DNA from 2 places in the Fodinicurvata sediminis DSM 21159 genome. Region 2 is predicted to be linked to the other one. Evidence: predicted binding sites of a transcription regulator. Region 2 holds the regulator's gene; the other holds the start of a gene.
The links. The regulator PhoB, encoded in region 2, activates phosphate uptake and scavenging genes when phosphate is short. The targets are predictions, from matches to a motif close to TNTCATAAAACTGTCA.
Positions count from the first base shown of each region.

Region 1 (10,174 bases), on a different contig from region 2:
GGCCGGGCGCTCGAGCCTGACGCGCGAGGCGCAGGTGCTTTGCCTGCTTGCCGGCGCAAACTCCATATTCTACGGCGACACTCTGCTGACGACCCCCAATGCCGGGATCGGTGACGATGCCGAGCTGCTCGCTGCACTTTCCGGCAGGGGCGTGGCGGAAAGCACGTATCAAGAGGAGAGCGTCGCTGTGTAACCCCCGGCAATCTCCCAGTATCCTGGAGCGCCCGCGGGATGGAGAGACCGGCCCGCAATGTCCGGCCCTGAGCCCGAGGGTCGCGGCCTTGCACCCAGATCCTGTCGGGATGGCCATGGACCGGGAAGAAGGGCTGTGGTAGCTCCTTCCTCGACGGCTACAAGGCGAGGAGACACTCCGAAAGATGAAGAAACTGCCGAAGATCATCGGTCACCGGGGGGCGGCCGGGCTGGCGCCCGAGAACACGCTGGCCGGTTTCCGCAAGACGGTGGAAACCGGCGTGCGCATGATCGAGCTGGATGCCAAGCTGACCTCGGATGGGCAGGTCATCGTCTTCCATGACGAAAACCTGGAGCGCACCACGGACGGCCGGGGGGCCGTGGCCGAGACCAGCTATGACGCCATAGCGAAGCTGGACGCCGGGCGCTGGTTCGCGCCGGAGTACGAGGGCACGCGGGTGCCCCTGCTGTCGGACGTGCTGGACTATTTCCGCGAAAACGACATTGCCGTCAACGTCGAGATCAAGCCCTGTCCCGGGCGTGAGCGGGAGACGGCACTGAAGACCCTGGAGGTCCTGGCGGCGCACTGGTCCGAGGACGCCCCCCTTGTTGTGATCTCGAGCTTCAAGCGGCTCTGCCTGGACCTGGCTCAGGAACAGGCGCCGCACTGGCCGCGGGCGCTCCTGACCGATCATTTCGAGGAGGGCTGGAAAGAGGCCGTACAGGAACTGAAGGCCTACAGCGTTCACGGCAACTTCGCCGCCTTCGGCAAGACACGGGCCCTGGACGTCCAGCTGCTGGGCGCGCAGGCGGCGGCCTATACGGTCAATGACGTGGAAACCACCAAGATCCTCTTCTCGGCCGGGGTCGATTCCATCATCACCGACCGCCCGGACATGCTGGCGGCCTGGTTGTAGGCGTTCAGGCGGCCTGCTGCTCGTTCAGCAGGCTCTTGCCGCTGTCGCGGTCGAAGAGGTGCAGCTTGCGCGGCCGGAAGGCCAGGTGCACGACCTGCCCATTGTCGACTTCGGGCACGCCGGAAAGCCGAGCGATGATCGGATTCTCGATATGGGGCGCCTGGCCGTGCAACAGGGTATCGGCCCCCAGCACCTCGATCAGTTCCACGGTGAGCGGCAGGCTGGCTTCGTCCGGACTCTCCTGGGTCAGGTGCAGGTCCTCGGGACGCAGGCCGACGGTCACCGGCCGGTCGGCCTGGGCGGCCTCGGTCACCTGGGGCAGTGGAATGGAAAAGTCCTGGCCGATGACCACCGACTGCCGGTCGGAGGAAATGCGCCCCTCGACGAAGTTCATGGAGGGTGAGCCGATGAAACCGGCCACGAAGATCGAGGCCGGCCTTTCATAGATTTCCAGTGGTGTGCCCACCTGCTCGGCCACGCCGCCGTTCATCACCACCAGGCGGTCGGCCATGGTCATGGCCTCGACCTGGTCATGGGTGACATAGAGCGATGTGGTGCCCAGCCGGCGCTGGAGCTGGCGAATCTCCACACGCATCTGCACGCGCAGCTTGGCGTCGAGGTTGGACAGCGGTTCGTCGAACAGGAAGATCGAGGGCTCGCGCACAATGGCCCGGCCCATGGCCACGCGCTGGCGCTGTCCGCCCGAGAGCTGGTTGGGGCGCCGGTCCAGGTATTCACCCAACTGGAGGAGGTCGGCCGCGTCCTTGACCCGCTGTTCGATCTCCGGCTTCGGAAACTTACGGATCTTCAGCCCATAGGCCATGTTCTGGCGCACCGACATGTGCGGATAGAGGGCATAGTTCTGGAAGACGATGGCGATGTCCCGGTCCTTGGGTTCGACCCGGTTGACCATGCGCTCGTCGATGTGGATCTCGCCGCCGGAAACCTCTTCCAGTCCGGCCACCATGCGCAGCAGGGTGGATTTGCCACAGCCCGAGGGCCCGACGACCACGACGAACTCGCCGTCCTGCACCTTGAGGTCCACGCCGTGGATGACCCGAACCTCGCCGAATTCCTTGATGACATTGTCCAGCCGCAGCTCGGCCATAACGCTTGTTCCTATTTCTCGGTTTCCACCAGGCCCTTGACGAAGAGCCGCTGCATGACGAGGACCACCACCACCGGCGGGATCATGCCCAGCATGGCCGTGGTCATGATGGCGTTCCAGACCGGTACGGCATCGGAGACATTCAGCATGCGCTGGATGCCCATGACGATGGTGTAGTAGCGCTCGTCCGTGGTGACCAGCAGGGGCCAGAGGTACTGGTTCCAGCCATAGATGAAGAGGATGACGAAAAGCGCCGCGATGTTGGTGCGCGACAGCGGCAGGACCACGTCCCAGAAGAAGCGCATGGGGCTGGCCCCGTCCATGCGCGCGGCCTCCAGCAGCTCGTCCGGGATGGTCAGGAAGAACTGCCGGAACAGAAAGGTGGCGGTGGCCGAGGCAATCAGCGGCAGGGTCAGGCCCGTGTAGCTGTTCAGCAGGCCCAGGTCTGCCGCAACGCCATAGGTGGGCAGGATGCGCACCTCGACCGGCAGCATCAGGGTGATGAAGATCATCCAGAAGAAGAACATCCGGAAGGGGAAGCGGAAGTAGACGATGGCATAGGCCGACAGCAGCGAGATCACGATCTTGCCGATGGTGATGCCGAGCGCCATGACCATGGAGTTGAACATCATCAGCGCCACCGGCGGCGCGCCGGCCGTGCTGATTCCCTCGCCCAGGACCAGCTTGAGGTTCTCGAAGAACTGGTCGCCCGGCAGCAGCGGCAGGGGCGGACGCTGCAGCGCCGGCCCGGTATGGGTCGTCGCGATCACCATGATGTAGATGGGGAAGATGACGGCGGCCAGACCCAGCAGCAGGATCAGGTGCGAGGAGACCTTTACCCAGCGATTGTTCTCGACCATCAGTACTGCACCTTCTTCTCGATATAGCGGAACTGGAAGACGGTCAGCGAGATCACGATCACCATGAGGATGACCGACTGGGCTGCGGAGCTTCCCAGGTCAAGGTTGATGAAGCCGTCCTTGTAGACCTTGTAGACCAGGATCGAGGTCGAATTGGACGGCCCGCCATCGGTCACCGCATGAACGATGCCAAAGGTCTCGAAGAAGGCATAGACCACGTTCACCACCATCAGGAAGAAGGTGGTCGGCGAGAGCAGCGGAAAGAGGATGGTCCAGAAACGCTTGAAGGGCCCGGCGCCGTCGATGGCGGCCGCCTCGGTCAGCGATTTCGGGATTGCCTGCAAGCCCGCCAGGAAGAACAGGAAGTTGTAGCTGATCTGTTTCCAGGTGGCCGCGATGACGATCAGGATCATGGCGTCCGTGCCATCCAGGCGGTGATCCCAGTCATAGCCGATGGATTTCAGGAAGCTGGAGATGATCCCCAGGGTCGGGTCGAACATGAAGGCCCAGAGCGCACCGGCCAGGGCCGGGGCAACGGCATAGGGCCAGACCAGAAGTGTCTTGTAGATGCTGGACCCGCGGATCACCCGGTCGGCCATGGTGGCGAAGCACAGCCCCAGCGCCATGGCCGAGAAGGTGACGGCGGCGCTGAATATGATGGTGATCTTGAAGGAATAGAGATAGCTGCCGTCCTGGAAGAGGGCGATGAAGTTCTCGAACCAGACGAACTCATAGCTCAGGCCGAAGGCGTCCTCGATAAGAAGCGACTGATAGAGGGCCTGCAGGGCCGGCCAGATGAAGAAGACCAGCGTGATCACGATCTGCGGCAGGACCAGCAGATAGGGCAGGTAGGATCGTCGGAAGTGAACGCGTTTCAGCATGCAGGGGCCGGGTGTCTGGCAGATCGACTGTTGAGAAAAGACCATTCGGCCGGAAGAGTGGCAAGGACTCTCCCGGCCGAAACGGTCAGGACATCAAGTGCGCTCAGTTGTTCTGGCGGTGGAATTTCTCCAGTTCGCCATTGGCGCGCTCGACGGCTTCGTCCAGCGCGTCGGAAGCGGACTTGTCACCCGAGAAGGCAGCTTCCAGCTCTTCGTTGATGATGTCGCGGATCTGAAGGAAGTTGCCGATGCGCAGGCCCTTGGAGTTCTCCGTCGGCTCGTTCAGGTTCATCTGCTTGACGGAGACGTCCGCACCCGGGTTCTCCTCGTAGTAACCCTGCTCCTGCGTCAGCTCGAAGGCCGCCTGGGTGATCGGCAGGTAACCCGATTTCTGGTGCCATTCAGCCTGGACTTCCGGCGAGGAGAGGTATTCGAAGAAGGCGGCCACGGCTTCGTATTCCTCATCCGGATGGCCTTCCAGGACCCAGAGGGACGCACCGCCGATGATGGAGTTCTGCGGCGCCCCTTCGGCATCCGGCCAATAGGGCAGCATGGCCATGCCGAATTCGAAGTCCTCGATCCCGGCGACCAGCGAGGCCCGGTTGGCCGAGGAATCGGTGTACATGGCGCATTCGCCGCTGACGAACTTCGGCCGGCTGTCGCTGTAGCGCCCGCCGTAGCTGAAGACACCGCTTTCCTGCCATTCGACCATCTTGCCGATGTGCTTCTTGTGCAGGTCGCTGTTGAACAGGGCCTCGATGTCGGTGCTGGCGAAACCGTTCGCACCGCTGACGAAGGGCACGTTGTGCAGGGCGCTGAAGTTCTCCAGCTGCACCCAGGACGGCCAGCCAGTGGTGAAGCCGCACTCGTATCCGGCATCCAGAAGCGCCTGGGAGGCCTCTTCCAGCTCGGGCCAGGTGCGCGGCGGCGCCTCGGGGTCCAGACCGGCTTCCTCGAAGGCGTCCTTGTTGTAGAACATGACCGGCGTCGAGCTGTTGAAGGGCATGGAGAGCATGTCACCTTCGGTGGTGGTGTAATAGCCGGTCACGGCCGGAAGGTAGGCGTCGGGATTGAACTCGATCTCGGAGTTCTCCATGACCTCGTAGACCGGGCGGATGGCCCCTTCGGCCGCCATCATGGTGGCCGTGCCCACTTCGAAGATCTGCACGATGTGCGGCTGTTCGCCGGCACGGAAGGCGGCGATGGCACCGGTCATGGTTTCGTTGTACTCGCCCTTGTAGACCGGGTTGACGACGTAGTCATCCTGGCTGGCGTTGAAACCGTCGGTGATGTTTTCCAGAAGCTCGCCCAGGCTGCCGCCCATGGCGTGCCACCACTGGACCTCGGTCTGGGCCAGGGCCGGCGAGGCCAGAAGAAGGGTTGTGGCAGCCGTGGCTGCGGCCAAGGTGGTCTTTCGCGTTCTCATGCGTTTCTCCTTGCTGTTCGGGTTGTGGTTCCCGGTTCTTAGTAGGGCCGGGTTATAGTCTGACGACACAACTATGAAGGTTTTGTTACAGCGAGTTTAAGCATAAACCGCAAGAGGAGAGAAGCCCGAGTTTATCCACAGGCCGCAGCGCCACCACCGGCTGCAACGAAAAACGCCGGCTGGTGCAGCCGGCGCTTCTCGATGGTTACATTTTCCGGGCAGACAAGGCGTCTGCCGGGAACCGGGTTACTTGCGACCGGCCTTGCGGTCGGCCTGATCCTGGCGCTCTTTCTGTGCGATCTTGCCGGCCAGACCCGTGGTCTTCTCGGCGATGCGGGCCGCCTTGCCGCGCAGGTTGCGCAGGTAGTAGAGCTTGGCACGGCGCACGTCGCCACGGCGCAGCACCTCGATACTGTCGAGACGCGGGCTGTAGAGCGGGAAGACACGCTCGACACCTTCGCCGTAGGAAATCTTGCGCACTGTGAAGGAAGAGTTCACGCCGCGATTCTTGCGGGCGATACAGACCCCGTCGAAGGCCTGGATACGCTCGCGAGAGCCTTCGACAACCTTCACATTGACGCGCAGCGTATCGCCCGGCGCAAAGCGCGGAAGCTTTGCATTGGCGTTCAGTGTGGCGATCTGCTCCTGCTCGAGCTGTTCGATCGTATTCATGGCCTTCGTCCTATCCTTCCTCGTTTCCGCCCGTCCGGCGGCGTTCAAGGTAGCGGTGCCAGAGGTCCGGCCGCCGCTGTTGGGTTATTTCCTCTGCGCGGGCCCGCCGCCATTGGCGAACCCTTTCGTGATGGCCGGAAAGCAGTACCTCCGGCACGCTGCGCCCCTGCCATTCAGCGGGTCGCGTATAGTGGGGATACTCAAGCAGATCCCCCTCGAATGACTCGTCCCCGCCGCTTTCCTGGTTGCCCATGACCCCGGGCAGAAGCCGAACCACGGCATCCAGTATCACCTGTGTGGCCACTTCGCCTCCGGAAAGGACGTAGTCGCCGATGCTGACTTCATGTGCACCGCTGGCCTGGAGCACACGTTCGTCAATTCCCTCGTATCGCCCGCAGAGCAGGCGAAGGCCGGGCTCTGCGGCAAACTCGCGCGCCATGGCCTGGTCGAAGGTCTGCCCACGCGGGCTGAGATAGACCAGAGGACCGGGCCGTTCGGTGCTGGCCTCGATAGCTGCACCCACCACGTCCGGCCGCATCACCATGCCTGCACCGCCGCCGAAGGGGGTATCATCCACGGAGCGGTGTTTATCGCGCGCAAAGCCCCGGATGTCCAGAGCTTCGAGCCGCCAGAGATCCCTTTCCAGTGCCTTTCCCGCCAGGCTGACGCCCAGCAGGCCGGGAAAGGCTTGCGGAAAGAGGGTCAGGACGGTTGCCGTCCAGGGTGGTCGATCTGTCCCCGCGCTCGTCACAACAGTCCATCCCTTGAAGCCGCGCTTTATGACCTGTCACGACTGGCTTGTCCAGCCCCGCTCAGGTTTTCGGCGCGTTTTTTTCCTCGTCTTCCTGGCCGGATCCCGCCTCTGTCTCGGGCGGCGGGTCCACCAGGACGCGTCCCTGATCCAGGTCGATTTCAGGAACAACGTCGCGTGTAAAGGGCAGCAGGCGTTCGCCGCCGGTTTCATCCCGCACTTCCAGCAGGTCGCCGGCCCCGAAATTGTACACCGCCGAGACGTGACCCAGAAGCCGGTCCGCGTTGTCCCGTGCCTCCAGGCCGATCAGGTCCGCGAAGTAGAACTCTTCCGAATCCTCTGGCTGGGGCAGGGCGTCACGCTTCACGTAGAGTCGCTTGCCCTTCAGCACCTCGGCGGCATTCCGGTCCTTCACACCTTCGATTTCGGCGATCAGCATGCCCTTCTTCCGGCCCTTCAGGCGCAGGCGATAGCTATTGCCTTCTTCATCCTGCAAGGGGCCGTAGGCCGCCACGGACCCCGGTTCCTCGGTGAAGGTCTTGACCGTGACCTGGCCACGCACGCCGTGCACGCCCGCAATGGCGGCCAGACAGACAAGCTTTTCCGGGGTCATGGCGCCTCCGCCCTCTGCAGTCCGTCCGCCAGGTTACGCCTGGGCTTCCTCGCTGCTTTCCTCGGCAGGTGCCTCCTCAGCAGGGGCTTCCTTGGCGGCCGCAGCCTCTTCCTCGGCCTGCTTGCGGCGCTCTTCTTCCTCGCGCATGCGTTCCTGGGCCTTGGCGCCCGGCTGGTTCTTCTTGGTCTGCTCGCGACGCGGCTTCGCCTTGATCAGGTCGCGCTCGACCAGGAAGCGGGCCACGCGGTCGGTGGGCTGGGCGCCGTGAGACAGCCAGTACTGGATGCGCTCGGTGTTCAGGCGGATGCGCTCCTCATGCTCGCGCGGAAGCATGGGATTGTAGGTGCCAAGCTTCTCCTTGAAGCGGCCGTCACGCGGCATGCGCGTGTCCGCCACGACGATGGAGTAGAAGGGGCGCTTGTTGGCGCCGCCGCGGGCGAGGCGAATCTTCAGGGACATCGGGTTTCCTTTCTTTACCTTGAATACGCTGTTGTTCGAAGTCTTGCTGCTGCACCTGGGCCGCGGAGGCCTGGCCAGCTGTGGGTGATCCTATTTCTTGCCGCCGAAGGGGTTGCTCATGTCGCCCAGGCCGGGGGGCAGGCTGCCGCCGCCGCCACCGCCCATACCGCTACCGGGGCCGCCCATGCCACCAGGGCCGCCCATGCCGCCGCCGGGGGGCATGCCGGGCATGCCGCCGCGCATCATGCCCTTCTTGCCCAGCTTGCGGGCGCGCTTCATCATCTTCTGGGCGTCGGCGAACTGTTTCAGCAGCTTGTTGACCTCCTGCACCGAGGTGCCGGAGCCCGAGGCGATGCGCTTGCGACGCGAGGCCTTGATGATCTCGGGGTGGGCGCGTTCCTTCTTGGTCATGGACGAGATGATGGCCAGCTGGCGATTGACCATGCCGTCGTCCACATTGGCGTTCTTGAGCTGCTCCTGCATCTTGCCCATGCCGGGCATCAGGTTCATCAGCTGCTGCATGCCGCCCATCTTGGTCAGCTGCTTCAATTGCTTGGCCATGTCGTCCAGGTCGAACTTGCCCTTCTCGAGCTTCTTGGCCATCTTTTCGGCTTCGTCCTGCTCGAAGCTCTCGGCGGCCTTTTCGACCAGGGAGACGATGTCGCCCATGCCCAGGATGCGCCCGGCGATACGGTCGGCATGGAAGTTCTCCAGCGCGTCCAGCTTTTCACCGACGCCCAGCAGCTTGATGGGGCGGCCGGTGACGGCGCGCATGGACAGGGCCGCACCGCCGCGGGCATCGCCGTCCACGCGGGTCAGCACGATGCCGGAGACGCCGACGCGCTCGTTGAAGGTCTGGGCCACGTTCACGGCGTCCTGGCCGGTCATGGCATCGGCGACCAGCAGGGTCTCCTTGGGTTTGACGGCGTCGCGGACCTCGGCGACCTCGTTCATCAACGCCTCGTCGATGGACAGACGGCCGGCGGTGTCCAGCATGACCACGTCGTAGCCTTCCAGCGCACCGGTGTTCATGGCGCGCTTGGCGATGGCCAGCGGCGGCTCGCCGCTGACGATGGGCAGGGTGGCTATGCCCGCCTGTTCGCCGAGGACCGCCAACTGGTGCTGGGCGGCGGGACGGCTGGTGTCGAGCGAAGCCATGAGGACCTTCTTGCGGTCCTTTTCGCTGAGGCGTTTGGCCAGCTTGGCACAGGACGTGGTCTTGCCCGAGCCCTGCAGGCCCACGAACATGACGGGCACCGGCGGCTGGGCCGCCAGGTCGATGGCGCCGGTCTCGGGATCGGCGCCGCCCAGGGTTTCCACCAGGTGGTCATGGACGATCTTGACCACCATCTGGCCCGGGGTCACCGAACGCAGGACCTCCTGGCCGATGGCCTTTTCCTTGACGCCGGCGATGAAGTCCTTGACGACGGGCAGGGCGACGTCGGCCTCGAGAAGGGCGACACGCACCTCGCGCAGGGCCTCGGAGACATCCTCCTCGCTCAGCGCGCCGCGTTTCGTCAGGCGCTCGAAGACGCCGGAGAGACGTTCCTGCAGTGATTCGAACATTCGTTCCTTCCCGTCGGGTCGACTGGCCGGACGTCCGAACAGCAGGTTTCGCACCGCTGCGCGAAAACTCGCGGACCGGTGGAGCTCCTCGGAGCCGACAGGCAACCTGTGGCGATAATGCAGGGAACCTAGAAAACCGCGGCCCCTGCGTCAAACGGATTCCGCAAACCCATGCGGCATGCTGGGCTTCACGGCCTTCCCAGGACAGGATTTTTTCGGCATTATTGAATTCCGTATGCGAAAATGCCGCGGGCAGCAGCCTGCTTTGGGGGGAACATGGAACCGCTGGCCCAGCAACCGGCCCTGATCGACCAGGTCTATGAAAAACTGCTGGCCGCGATCACGGCGGGTGAAATCCAGTCCGGTGAACGCCTGGCCCAGGAAAAGCTTGCGGCAGACCTGGGTGTGTCGCGCCAGCCGGTCAGTCATGCACTGGCCATGCTGAAGAAGCAGGGCCTGCTGACCGAGTTGGGACGCAAGGGCCTGCAGGTGGCGCCGCTGGACGCCGAGCGCGTTCGGGCCTTCTATCAGTTGCGCGTGGCGCTGGATGGCTTGGCCGCCCAGCTGGCCGCCCGCCGGGCGGCCAAGCTGAGCGATCACGAACGCGATCGGCTGCAGTCTGTCCTGTCCGAAGGGCGTGCGGCCCTGATGGCCAACGAGGTGCCTGCCCTGGTGGCGGCCGACGCCGCTTTCCATCGCCAACTCTATCAACTGTCCGGCAATCCGGTG
Region 1 covers NZ_ATVH01000020.1:4,529-14,702, forward strand. Annotated here, with positions in the region: gene bioB (biotin synthase BioB) at 1-193, shown strand, start outside; gene G502_RS0117045 (glycerophosphodiester phosphodiesterase family protein) at 378-1,109, shown strand; gene G502_RS0117050 (sn-glycerol-3-phosphate import ATP-binding protein UgpC) at 1,114-2,217, opposite strand; gene ugpE (sn-glycerol-3-phosphate ABC transporter permease UgpE) at 2,229-3,077, opposite strand; gene ugpA (sn-glycerol-3-phosphate ABC transporter permease UgpA) at 3,077-3,958, opposite strand; gene ugpB (sn-glycerol-3-phosphate ABC transporter substrate-binding protein UgpB) at 4,062-5,384, opposite strand; gene rplS (50S ribosomal protein L19) at 5,631-6,056, opposite strand; gene trmD (tRNA (guanosine(37)-N1)-methyltransferase TrmD) at 6,067-6,807, opposite strand; gene rimM (ribosome maturation factor RimM) at 6,869-7,420, opposite strand; gene rpsP (30S ribosomal protein S16) at 7,454-7,879, opposite strand; gene ffh (signal recognition particle protein) at 7,970-9,445, opposite strand; gene G502_RS20995 (GntR family transcriptional regulator) at 9,722-10,174, shown strand, end outside.
Region 1: a site for PhoB is predicted at 5,459-5,474, ahead of ugpB (sn-glycerol-3-phosphate ABC transporter substrate-binding protein UgpB). Genes of this name have one in related genera too.

Region 2 (10,174 bases):
ACGCGTTCTTGATCGCTGACTGGCTAAGCATGGCGAGCCCGCCAAACAGTGCAGTGAAGCCGCCGATCATGACCAGCACGGCCAGTACGACGGGACTAAGCAGCATCACATCGGCAAAGCGGATTAAGAGAAAGCCGCCGCCATTGATGACACCGGCATGCAACAGAGCCGAGACAGGGGTTGGAGTCTCCATCACCTCGGTCAACCAGCCATGAACCGGAAACTGCGCCGATTTGAAGACTGCGGCGCATGCGAGAAGTACGGCGGCCCAGGATACGCCGGCAGGCATGGTGCCATCGCGTGCCTCAGCCAGGATCGTCGCGATGTCGAAAGTTCCGTAGCCGATGAACAGCAGGCCGGCAGCCCCGATGAGGGCCGCATCGCCGATCCGTGCGACAATGAACTTCTTGCGGGCAGCCCGGATTGCCTGAACACGGCTGCCATAGAACAGCAGAAGCCGATGCAAGCACAGGCTGGTTGCGATCCAGGCAATGACGAAGTGGACGAGGTTACCCGCTTGGACCAGAAGCAGAACGGCGGCGAGAGTAGCGGCCATCCAGCCAAGGAAAGCCCCCTGTCGCGCCTCGCCATCGAGATAGGACGCTGCATAGCGGAGCACGATCCAGCCGACGAATGCAACCAGGACCAGCATGGTCGCACTGACCACGTCAAGCCGTGTGGAAAGAGTGACCCAGCTCAGCCCGAGGTCCGGTCCGGTGTGGGGGCCTGCAGTGATCAGAAGGGCGACGGACCCGATCGAGGCGACCAGAGCAGTCAGTGACGCGGCTTCTGTCAGCTTCGGAATGAGCGGCGGGCGCCGGCCCGGCTGCAGAAAGCTGACCAGTGCTGCCAGCAGAAGAACTGCAGGTGCGATCAATGGAATGAGATCGTAGGGCATGGGCAGGAGGTCTTTCCAGGATAGTTCAGGGCTGCGCAGCTTGTACGCCACCCTTAATCTCAATAAAAATACATTGTTCTAGACAAAACGTTCTGTTTTATAGAACAATATGAACGAACTGAATTTCCACCATCTCCGGTACTTCCATACCGTGGCGCACGAGGGGAACCTGACCCGTGCGGCTGAGCGGCTGAACGTCTCGCAGTCCGCAGTCTCCACCCAGATCCGGCAACTCGAGCAACAGCTCGGTCAACCGCTGTTCGAGCGACGCGGGCGATCTCTTGTCCTGACGGAGGCGGGCCGCATCGCACTCGACCATGCCGACTCAATCTTCGCGGCCGGTGAAGAACTCCTGAACACTCTCGGAGAAAGACCCTCCGGCCAGAAGCAGATCCTTCGCGTCGGCTCGATGGCTACGCTCTCCAGAAACTTCCAGATCGGCTTCCTGCGACCGCTCCTCGGTCGCGACAATGTCGAGGTCGTCATTCGTTCGGGCACGCTCCGTGATCTGCTCCAGAACCTCGAAGCGCATCGCCTCGATGTGGTTCTGGCCAACACAACGCCTCCGCGCGATGCAGCGACCCCCTGGATATCGCATGCAATTGCCGAACAACCGGTCAGCCTCATCGGGAAACCTGCAATGATCGGCGAAAGAGTCCCCTTCGAGGAACTGCTCGCGCACAAACCGCTTGTTCTGCCAACCATCGAGAGCAGCATCCGGTCCAGCATCGAAGCCCTGTTCGACCGCCTCCACATCCGCCCCCGCATCGCTGCGGAGGTGGATGACATGGCGATGATCCGACTTCTTGTGCGCGAAGGCGCCGGTCTTGCCGTCGTGCCGCCGATCGTGGTCAAGGATGAGCTTGAGAACGGACGGCTTGTCGAGATCGAGAGATTCCCGCAACTAAGTGAAACCTTCTATGCGGTGACACTGTCACGGCGGTTTCCCAATCCTCTTCTGAGAGAGCTGATTTCCAATTTAGCTGCGTGAAAGAACGCACCTGGTCAGTTATCTCGGATAGCGCCGGCGCGTAGATGGCTCAGGCTCGGGTATATATCTTTGCCGATGACGCTTACGACCGCTCCCGGCTTCCAGGCGAGGCCTTCTTCCACAGCTTCGTGATCGAGCGCAGCTTCGGTTGGCGTCCCTGGAAGGATCAGCCATGAACCACTTATTGAACCAACGCTGAGACTTTGACCGCGACAAAGCCCCTGATAGACTTGCGAACATGACCGAGCGGAAACTGGAGCTGTACAAGGGAGATATCACCCAGCTTGCGGTTGATGCCATCGTCAATGCGGCCAACAGCGAGCTACGGCCCGGCGGAGGAGTCTGTGGCGCCATTCACCGGGCGGCCGGTCCTGAGCTTGCCGAGGCCTGCCGAAGGCTGGGCGGCTGTCCCACGGGCGAATCACGGATCACGCCGGGTTTCGGCCTGCCTGCCACCCATGTCATTCACGCCGTGGGCCCGGTCTGGCAGGGCGGAGACAGCGGTGAAGAGGACGCACTGGCCAGCTGTTACAGGAACAGCCTGCGCCTGGCCGAGGAGAACGGACTGGATTCCCTCGCCTTTCCGGCCATCTCGACAGGAATTTTCGGGTTTCCCATGGCGCGCGCGGCGCGGATTGCGGTCTCCAGCGTGCGGGAGGCGATGAAGATGCAGGTGCATCCCGCAAGGGTCGTCTTCTGTGTCTTCGATGAGGAAACGGCCGCCGTCTACCGGGACCTGTTGTCCGGGGACAGCCCGGAATGACACTTGCCAGTCCTTGCCCGCTGTTTACGCTGCAGTGCGGCATCCTGTAAGTGGATCTGACAGGACCAGGGAGACAGCACCGTGACCACGCGCAATCTTGAATCCTTCTTCCACCCCCGCAGCGTCGCCCTGATCGGGGCCAGCGGACGCAAGGGATCGGTCGGTCACTTTCTGGCCCGCAACCTGTTTCATAGCGGCTTCCAGGGCCCCATCATGCCGGTCAATCCACGTCGGGAATCCATCGAGGGCGTGCTGGCCTATCCCTCCGTTGCCTCCCTGCCGCGCGTGCCCGACCTGGCCATCATCTGCACCCCGCCGGAAACCGTGCCGGACCTCACCCGCGAGCTGGCCGAGCGCGGAACCAAGGCTGTCGTGGTGGTAACCGCCGGTTTCGGCGAAGGCGGACAGGAAACGGGTCATAACCTGCGTCAGGCGATGCTGTCTGCCGCGCGACCCCACACGCTGCGAGTGGTCGGTCCCAATTGCGTCGGGCTGCTGGCCCCACACCAGGGCCTGAATGCCAGTTTCGCTCACCAGGCCGCCCTGCCCGGAGACATGGCTTTCGTCACCCAGTCGGGGGCTATCGTGACGGCCATGCTGGATTGGGCCACAGGGCGCGGCATCGGCTTCTCCCATGTTGTCTCCCTGGGTGACATGGCGGACGTGGATTTCGGGGACATGCTGGACTACCTGGCGGTGGACCCTCAAACGCGTGCCGTAATGCTCTATGTCGAGGCGGTCACTGACGCGCGCAAGTTCATGTCGGCGGCTCGGGCCTGTGCACGCATCAAGCCGGTCATCGTCATCAAGGGCGGCCGCAATGCCGAAGCGGCGAAGGCTGCAACCTCGCATACCGGCGCCCTGGCAGGTGCGGACGAGGTCTATGACGCGGCCTTCCGGCGGGCTGGCGTGTTGCGCGTTTTCACGCTGGAGGAACTGTTCGATGCGGTACAGACACTGGCGACATCCACACCGCTGCGGCATGGGGACCGTGATCGGCTGGCCATCCTGACCAATGGCGGCGGCCTGGGCGTCCTGGCCACCGATGCGCTGATCGAACACAAGGGTCACCTGGCAGAGCTTTCGGACGAGACAATGCAGGGCCTGGAAGCGGCCCTTCCGCCTACCTGGAGTCACGGCAACCCCGTGGACATCGTCGGGGATGCGGATCCGGAACGCTATCGGAACGCAACGCAGAACCTGCTGGAAGACAAGGGCGTGGATGCCCTGCTGGTCATGCATTGTCCCGTGGCGGTGGCGGACCCGAATGCCGTGGCAGAGAGCGTTATTGAAACCGTTCAAGCGCGACCGTCCCGGAAACGAAAGCCGATCTTTACCGCCTGGCTCGGTGACCAGGCCGTGGCCGAGTCACGTTCGCTCTTCGCCGAGAGCCACATTCCTACCTATGATACGCCGGAGCGGGCAGTACGGGGCTTCATGCACCTGGTGCGTTACCGCCGCGGCCAGGAAGAGCTGATGGAAACGCCAGCCAGTCTGCCGGATGAGAAGGATCCGGACCGTGAATCGGTGCAAGCCTTGCTGGAAGAGGCCCTGGCCGAAGGCCGCGAATGGTTGAGCGAGCCTGAAGCCAAGGCCCTGCTGTCCTGCTATGGCGTCGCCACAGTGGAGACCCGCAAGGCTGCTGATCCGGACGAGGCCGTGCGCCAGGCCGAGGAAATCGGCTTTCCCGTTGCCCTCAAGATCCTGTCCCCGGACATCACGCACAAGAGCGATGTGGGCGGTGTGAAGCTGGACCTGGCCAACAGTGACAGGGTGCGGATAGCGGCCGAAGAAATGCTGAAACGCGTGCGGCAGGCCCGGCCCGAGGCCCAGGTGGATGGCTTCAGCGTCCAGGCCATGTGCCGGCGTCCCGGGGCTCAGGAGTTGATCCTGGGCCTGACCGAGGATCGCCAGTTTGGCCCGGTGATCCTGTTTGGTGAAGGGGGCACTGCCGTCGAGGTTATCCGTGACAAGGCGGTTGGCCTGCCGCCGCTCAACATGACACTGGCTCATTCGTTGATGGCCGAAACCCGGATTCACGACCGCCTGAAGGGCTATCGCGCTCAGGCGCCTGCCGACCTTGACGCCATTGCAGCGGCGCTGATGCATCTCTCGCAGATTGCGGCCGAGCGGCCCGAAGTGCGCGAAATCGACATCAATCCCCTGTTGGCCGACGAAAAGGGCGTGATCGCCCTGGATGCCCGCGTGCGGCTGATGCCACGCGACGCGGTGGACAACAGCCGTGGTCCTGCCTATCGCCTGGCCATCCGGCCCTACCCGCGCCTGCTGGAGCAGTGGGGGCACTTGATGGATGGGACGGAGATCTTCATGCGGCCGATCCGGCCCGAGGACGAGCCGGCCCTGAATGAGCTCTACAAGCACCTGACGCCAGACGATGTGCGCATGCGCTTCTTCTCGCACATGGCCGAGTTGAGCCATGAGTCCGCCGCGCGCTTTACCCAGATCGACTACAATCGCGAAATGGCGCTGGTCGCCATCTCTCCGGAGAATCCGGAGGATTTGTGGGGCGTGGTGCGCATTGCGGCCGATCCCGAGAACGAGCGCGCAGAATATGCCGTGGCGGTGCGCTCTGACATCAAGGGGCGGGGTCTTGGGTACCTGTTGATGCGGCGCATCCTGGATTATGCCGCCCGCCGCGGCATCCAGGAAGTCTGGGGGGATGTCCTGAGCGAGAATGCGCGCATGCTTCAGCTGGTCAAGGATCTGGGCTTCGATCGTCGCCTGCTGGCCGAAGACACCAACGTTGTCCGTGTGAGCCGGAAGCTGGAGCCGGCCAAATCCCAGGGCAAGGCTTGATCAGGCCGGGCTTTCAGGCACTGGGCGAGTCCAGGGAGTAGCCGGCCGAGCGCACCGTGCGGATCAAGTCGCTCTGCTCGCCCTCGTTCAGGGCCTTGCGCAGACGGCGTATATGCACGTCCACGGTGCGCGGCTCGACATAGACATCATGACCCCAGACGGCATCCAACAGCTGCTCGCGGCTGAAGACCCGGCCGGGGTGCTGCATGAGGTGGCTGAGCAGGCGGAACTCGGTGGGGCCCAGGTGAACGTTGCGTTCGCCCCGGCGCACCCTGTGGGCGTTGAGATCCACGGAAATGTCCGCGAAACTCAGGGTTTCTCCCGAAGTTGCAGGAACCGCGCGTCGCAGGACAGCGCGCACACGGGCCAGCAGCTCGGCGGGCGAGAAGGGTTTGGTGATATAGTCGTCTGCGCCGCTTTCCAGACCGCGCACCTTGTCGGTTTCCTCGCCGCGCGCGGTCAGCAGGATGATGGGAATTTCGCGGGTCTCGCGATCGCGGCGCAGCTGGCGGCAGACCTGGAGCCCGGACATGAGCGGCAGCATCCAGTCCAGCAGGATCAGGTCGGGCTTCTCTTCCTGGGCGACGGTCAGGGCCTCTTCCCCGTCCCGGGCCTCGAGCAGGTCATAGCCTTCGCGTTCCAGGTTGTACCGCAACAGGGTGACCAGCGCTGCTTCATCCTCGACGATCAGGATGACCGGCTTCATTTTTGTTCATCTCCGTTGTTGGATCCCGAACCGGGGGTCTTGTCCTCGTTCGGCGGTTCGACAACCGCGAAGCTGGAGGTATCGCCCTTGGGGCGGTCGATCATGATCTGGTTGCCGGTGGCCATGAAATAGACGATTTCGGCGATGTTGGTGGCGTGATCGCCGATGCGCTCGATGTTCTTGGCGATGAACAGCAGGTGGGTTCCCGACGTGATGGAGCGTGGATCCTCCATCATGTAGGTCAGGGTCTCGCGGAACAGGCTGGTGTACATCTCGTCGATTTCCTGGTCGCTTTCCCAGACGTTCAGCGCCATGTTGGCATCGCGTTTGGCATAGGCGTCCAGGACCCGCTTGATGTTGGTCTGCACCAGCTTGGCCATGCGCGGCAGGGAGCGCACGGGATCCAGCGGCTGCTGATGGTGCAGGGCCACCGCCCGCTTGGCCACGTTGGCGGCATAGTCACCGATGCGTTCCAGGTCGCTGGCCACCTTTAGCGCCGAAATGACCATGCGCAGGTCTGAGGCCACGGGCTGGCGCAGGGCCAGCATCCGCACGGTGTAGGTATCGAGCTCATGCTCGATCTCGTCGATCTTCTCGTCGTTGCGGATGGTGCGCGTGGCCAGTTCCTGGTCATTGCGCACCAGGCTATCCACGGCGTCGGCCAGCTGGGTTTCCGCCAGACCGCCCATGCGGGCGATCAGTTCCTTCAGGTGTTCCAGTTCCTCATCGTAGGACCGGATGATGTGGTCGCCTTGCTCTGAAGTCATCGTAACTCTCCGCGGATAGGGCCGGGGGCATCAGCCGAAACGGCCCGTAATATAATCCTGTGTGCGCTGGTCGCCGGGGTTGGTGAAGATCTGCTCGGTCTCGCCAACCTCCACCAGGTTGCCCAGATGGAAGAAGGCAGTGCGGCGCGAGACACGCGCGGCCTGCTGCATGTTGTGAGTGACGATCACGATGGTATAGCTCTGCTTGATCTCGTCGATCAGCTCTTCGATCAGGGCCGTGGCAATGGGGTCCAGCGCCGAGCAGGGCTCGTCCATCAGGATCACTTCCGGATTGACCGCAATGGCGCGCGCGATGCACAGGCGCTGCTGCTGGCCACCCGACAGGCCTGTGCCGGGCTCGTCCAGGCGGTCGTGCACTTCCTTCCACAGCCCGGCGCGGCGCAGGCTGGTTTCCACGATCTGCCGCAGTTCCTCCTTGTCGCGTGTGAAGCCGTGAATGCGCGGACCGTAGGCCACGTTGTCGAAGATCGACTTGGGAAAGGGATTGGGCTTCTGGAAGACCATGCCGACCCGTGCACGCAACTGGACGGGATCGATGGAGCGATCGTAGATGTTCTGGCCATCCAAAGTAATCTCGCCACTGATCCGGCAGATGTCGATGGTGTCGTTCATGCGATTCAGGCAGCGCAGGAAGGTCGACTTGCCGCAGCCCGAAGGCCCGATCAGCGCCAGCACCTCGTTGGGGCGGACGTCCAGGTTCACACCGTGCAGGGCCTCGCTGTCGCCGTAGCTGACCCTCACGTCACGGGCCCGCATCTTCGTTTCGCCGATGTTCTCAGCCGCCATTAGCTTTTCCGCCGTCTTGGTCTCGTAATTCATGATCGTCGCTTTCGTTCGGCCCCGTTACCAGCGTTTCTCGAACCGCTTGCGCAGGAAGATCGCTGTTGCATTCATGAGGATCAGGAAGCCGAGCAGCACCATGATACCTGCCGAGGTGCGCTCGACGAAACCACGCTCGGAGGAATCGGCCCAGATATAGATCTGCGAGGGCAGCGCCGTGGAGGGACTGAACATCGAGTCCGGGGCCGAGGTGATGAAGGCGTTCATGCCGATCATCAGCAGTGGAGCGGTTTCTCCCAGCGCCTGCGCCAGGCCGATGATGGAGCCGGTGAGGATGCCCGGCAGGGCCAGCGGCAGCACGTGATGGAAGACCATCTGCATCTTGGAGGCGCCCAGGCCGTAGGCGGCCTCGCGGATCGAGGGCGGGATGGAGCGCAGGCTGGCGCGCGCGGCGATGATGATGGTGGGCAGGGTCATGAGTGTCAGGGCCAGGCCGCCCACCAGGGGTGCCGAGCGCGGCAGCCCGAAGACCTGGATGAAGACCGCCAGGCCCAGCAGGCCGAAGATGATCGAGGGCACGGCCGCCAGGTTGTTAATGTTGATCTCGATGAAGCTGGTCAGGCGATTCTTCGGCGCGAACTCCTCCAGATAGATGGCGGCGCCGACCCCGAGGGGGATCGAGAGGACCGCGACAACCAGCATCAGATAGAACGAACCCACGATGGCGCCCCACAGGCCGGCCTGTTCCGGCTGCCGGCTGTCGGCCTGGGTAAAGAGGTTGGAGTTGAAGCTGGTGGAGATCTGCCCCTGGTTCTCCAGGTAGTCCATCCATTCGTACTGCAGGTTGCTGACGCGCCGGCGTTCCTCGGGGACGACGCGGGGTGTGTTGCCCTTGAAGGCCTGGTCGATGTCGCTGCTGGCCAGGAAGGACATGGACACGCGCTGGCCGATCAGTGACGGCTCCGCCAGCAGGCGCGCACGCAGTTGCCGGTAGCCCTGGCCGCTGAGGACGCCGCGCAGATCGCGCGCCGCGCCGGGAGCGTCGGCATTCGGCAGGTTTTCCGCGAGGGCGCTGGACAGCAGGTTGCGGTAGTTGCCGGCGCCGATTTCCTCAGCCGTGGGCGTCGTCCCCTCGAAGGTGAAGTCGGCGGGATCGACATAGACCTCCAGCTCGATCTCCGTGTTCACGAAGGCGGTATAGCCCTGGCTGACGATGGTGAAGAGCAGCACCGCGAGCACGCCCAGTGCCGCCACGATCGCGGCAATGCCGTAGAGCCGGAAACGCCGTTCGGCGGCATAGCGACGGCGCAGGCGGTCCTGGGCTGCCGCCGAGGTGTGCAGGCCGTGTGTCGGGAAGGAGCTCGGGGTCGTATCAGTCATATTTCTCGCGATATCTGCGGACCACCAGGATGGCCATGACATTGAGGCAGAGCGTGGTCAGGAAGAGCATGAAGCCCAACGCGAAGGCGGACAGCGTCTTGGCGCTGTCGAAGGCCGTGTCGCCCGTCAGGTTGGCCACGATCTGGACCGTCACGGTTGTGACCTGCTCCAGCGGGTTGAGTGTCAGGTTGGCGGACAGGCCGGCGGCCATGACAACGATCATGGTCTCGCCCACCGCGCGGCTGACGGCCAGCAGGATGGCGCCGACAATGCCGGGCAGGGCGGCCGGAAAGATCACCTGGCGGATGGTTTCGGACTTGGTCGCGCCCAGGCCGGCGGAGCCTTCGCGCAGGGACTGCGGGACTGCGCGGATCGCGTCGTCCGACAGCGAGGAGACGAAGGGAATGATCATGATGCCCATGACCGAGCCGGCGGCCAGGGCGCTGTTGGCCGAGACCGGAAGGCCCAGGACCTCGCCGACCTGCCGGAAGGCCGGCGCTACCGTAAGGGCGGCGAAGAAACCGTAGACGATGGTCGGAATTCCGGCCAGCACCTCCAGCACGGGCTTGATCGAACCGCGGATGCGCGAAGGCGCATACTCCGACAGGTAGATGGCGCTCAACAGGCCAATGGGCACGGCCACAGCCATGGCGATGGCCGCGATCAGCATGGTGCCCATGAAGACCGGCACGGCCCCGAACGCGCCGGAGGAGCCCACCTGGTCCTCGCGGATGGCGGTCTGCGGACTCCACTTCAGCCCGAAGACAAAATCGATGATGGAATAGCGTTCGAAGAAGCGCAGGGATTCGAAGAACAGTGAGATCACGATACCGAAGGTCGTGATGATGGCGATCACCGAGCAGAGGATCATCAGCACCTGGGCCGTGCGTTCCACGCGATGGCGCGCCTGAAACTGCGGGGCGAGATGACGCGCGGCAAAGGCCAGCGCCATGAGGGAGAGTGCCAGCGCCAGGATGCCGACAGCCCACTGGCCGCTCGCCTGCAGGCTGTTCATGTACTCGGCCGCGGCAATGATGACCGGATCGTCCGA
Region 2 covers NZ_ATVH01000013.1:419,412-429,585, forward strand. Annotated here, with positions in the region: gene G502_RS0107065 (proton-conducting transporter transmembrane domain-containing protein) at 1-898, opposite strand, end outside; gene G502_RS0107070 (LysR family transcriptional regulator) at 1,008-1,889, shown strand; gene G502_RS22775 (hypothetical protein) at 1,934-2,065, shown strand; gene G502_RS19100 (O-acetyl-ADP-ribose deacetylase) at 2,128-2,652, shown strand; gene G502_RS0107085 (bifunctional acetate--CoA ligase family protein/GNAT family N-acetyltransferase) at 2,734-5,469, shown strand; gene phoB (phosphate regulon transcriptional regulator PhoB) at 5,483-6,175, opposite strand; gene phoU (phosphate signaling complex protein PhoU) at 6,172-6,942, opposite strand; gene pstB (phosphate ABC transporter ATP-binding protein PstB) at 6,973-7,782, opposite strand; gene pstA (phosphate ABC transporter permease PstA) at 7,807-9,123, opposite strand; gene pstC (phosphate ABC transporter permease subunit PstC) at 9,116-10,174, opposite strand, start outside.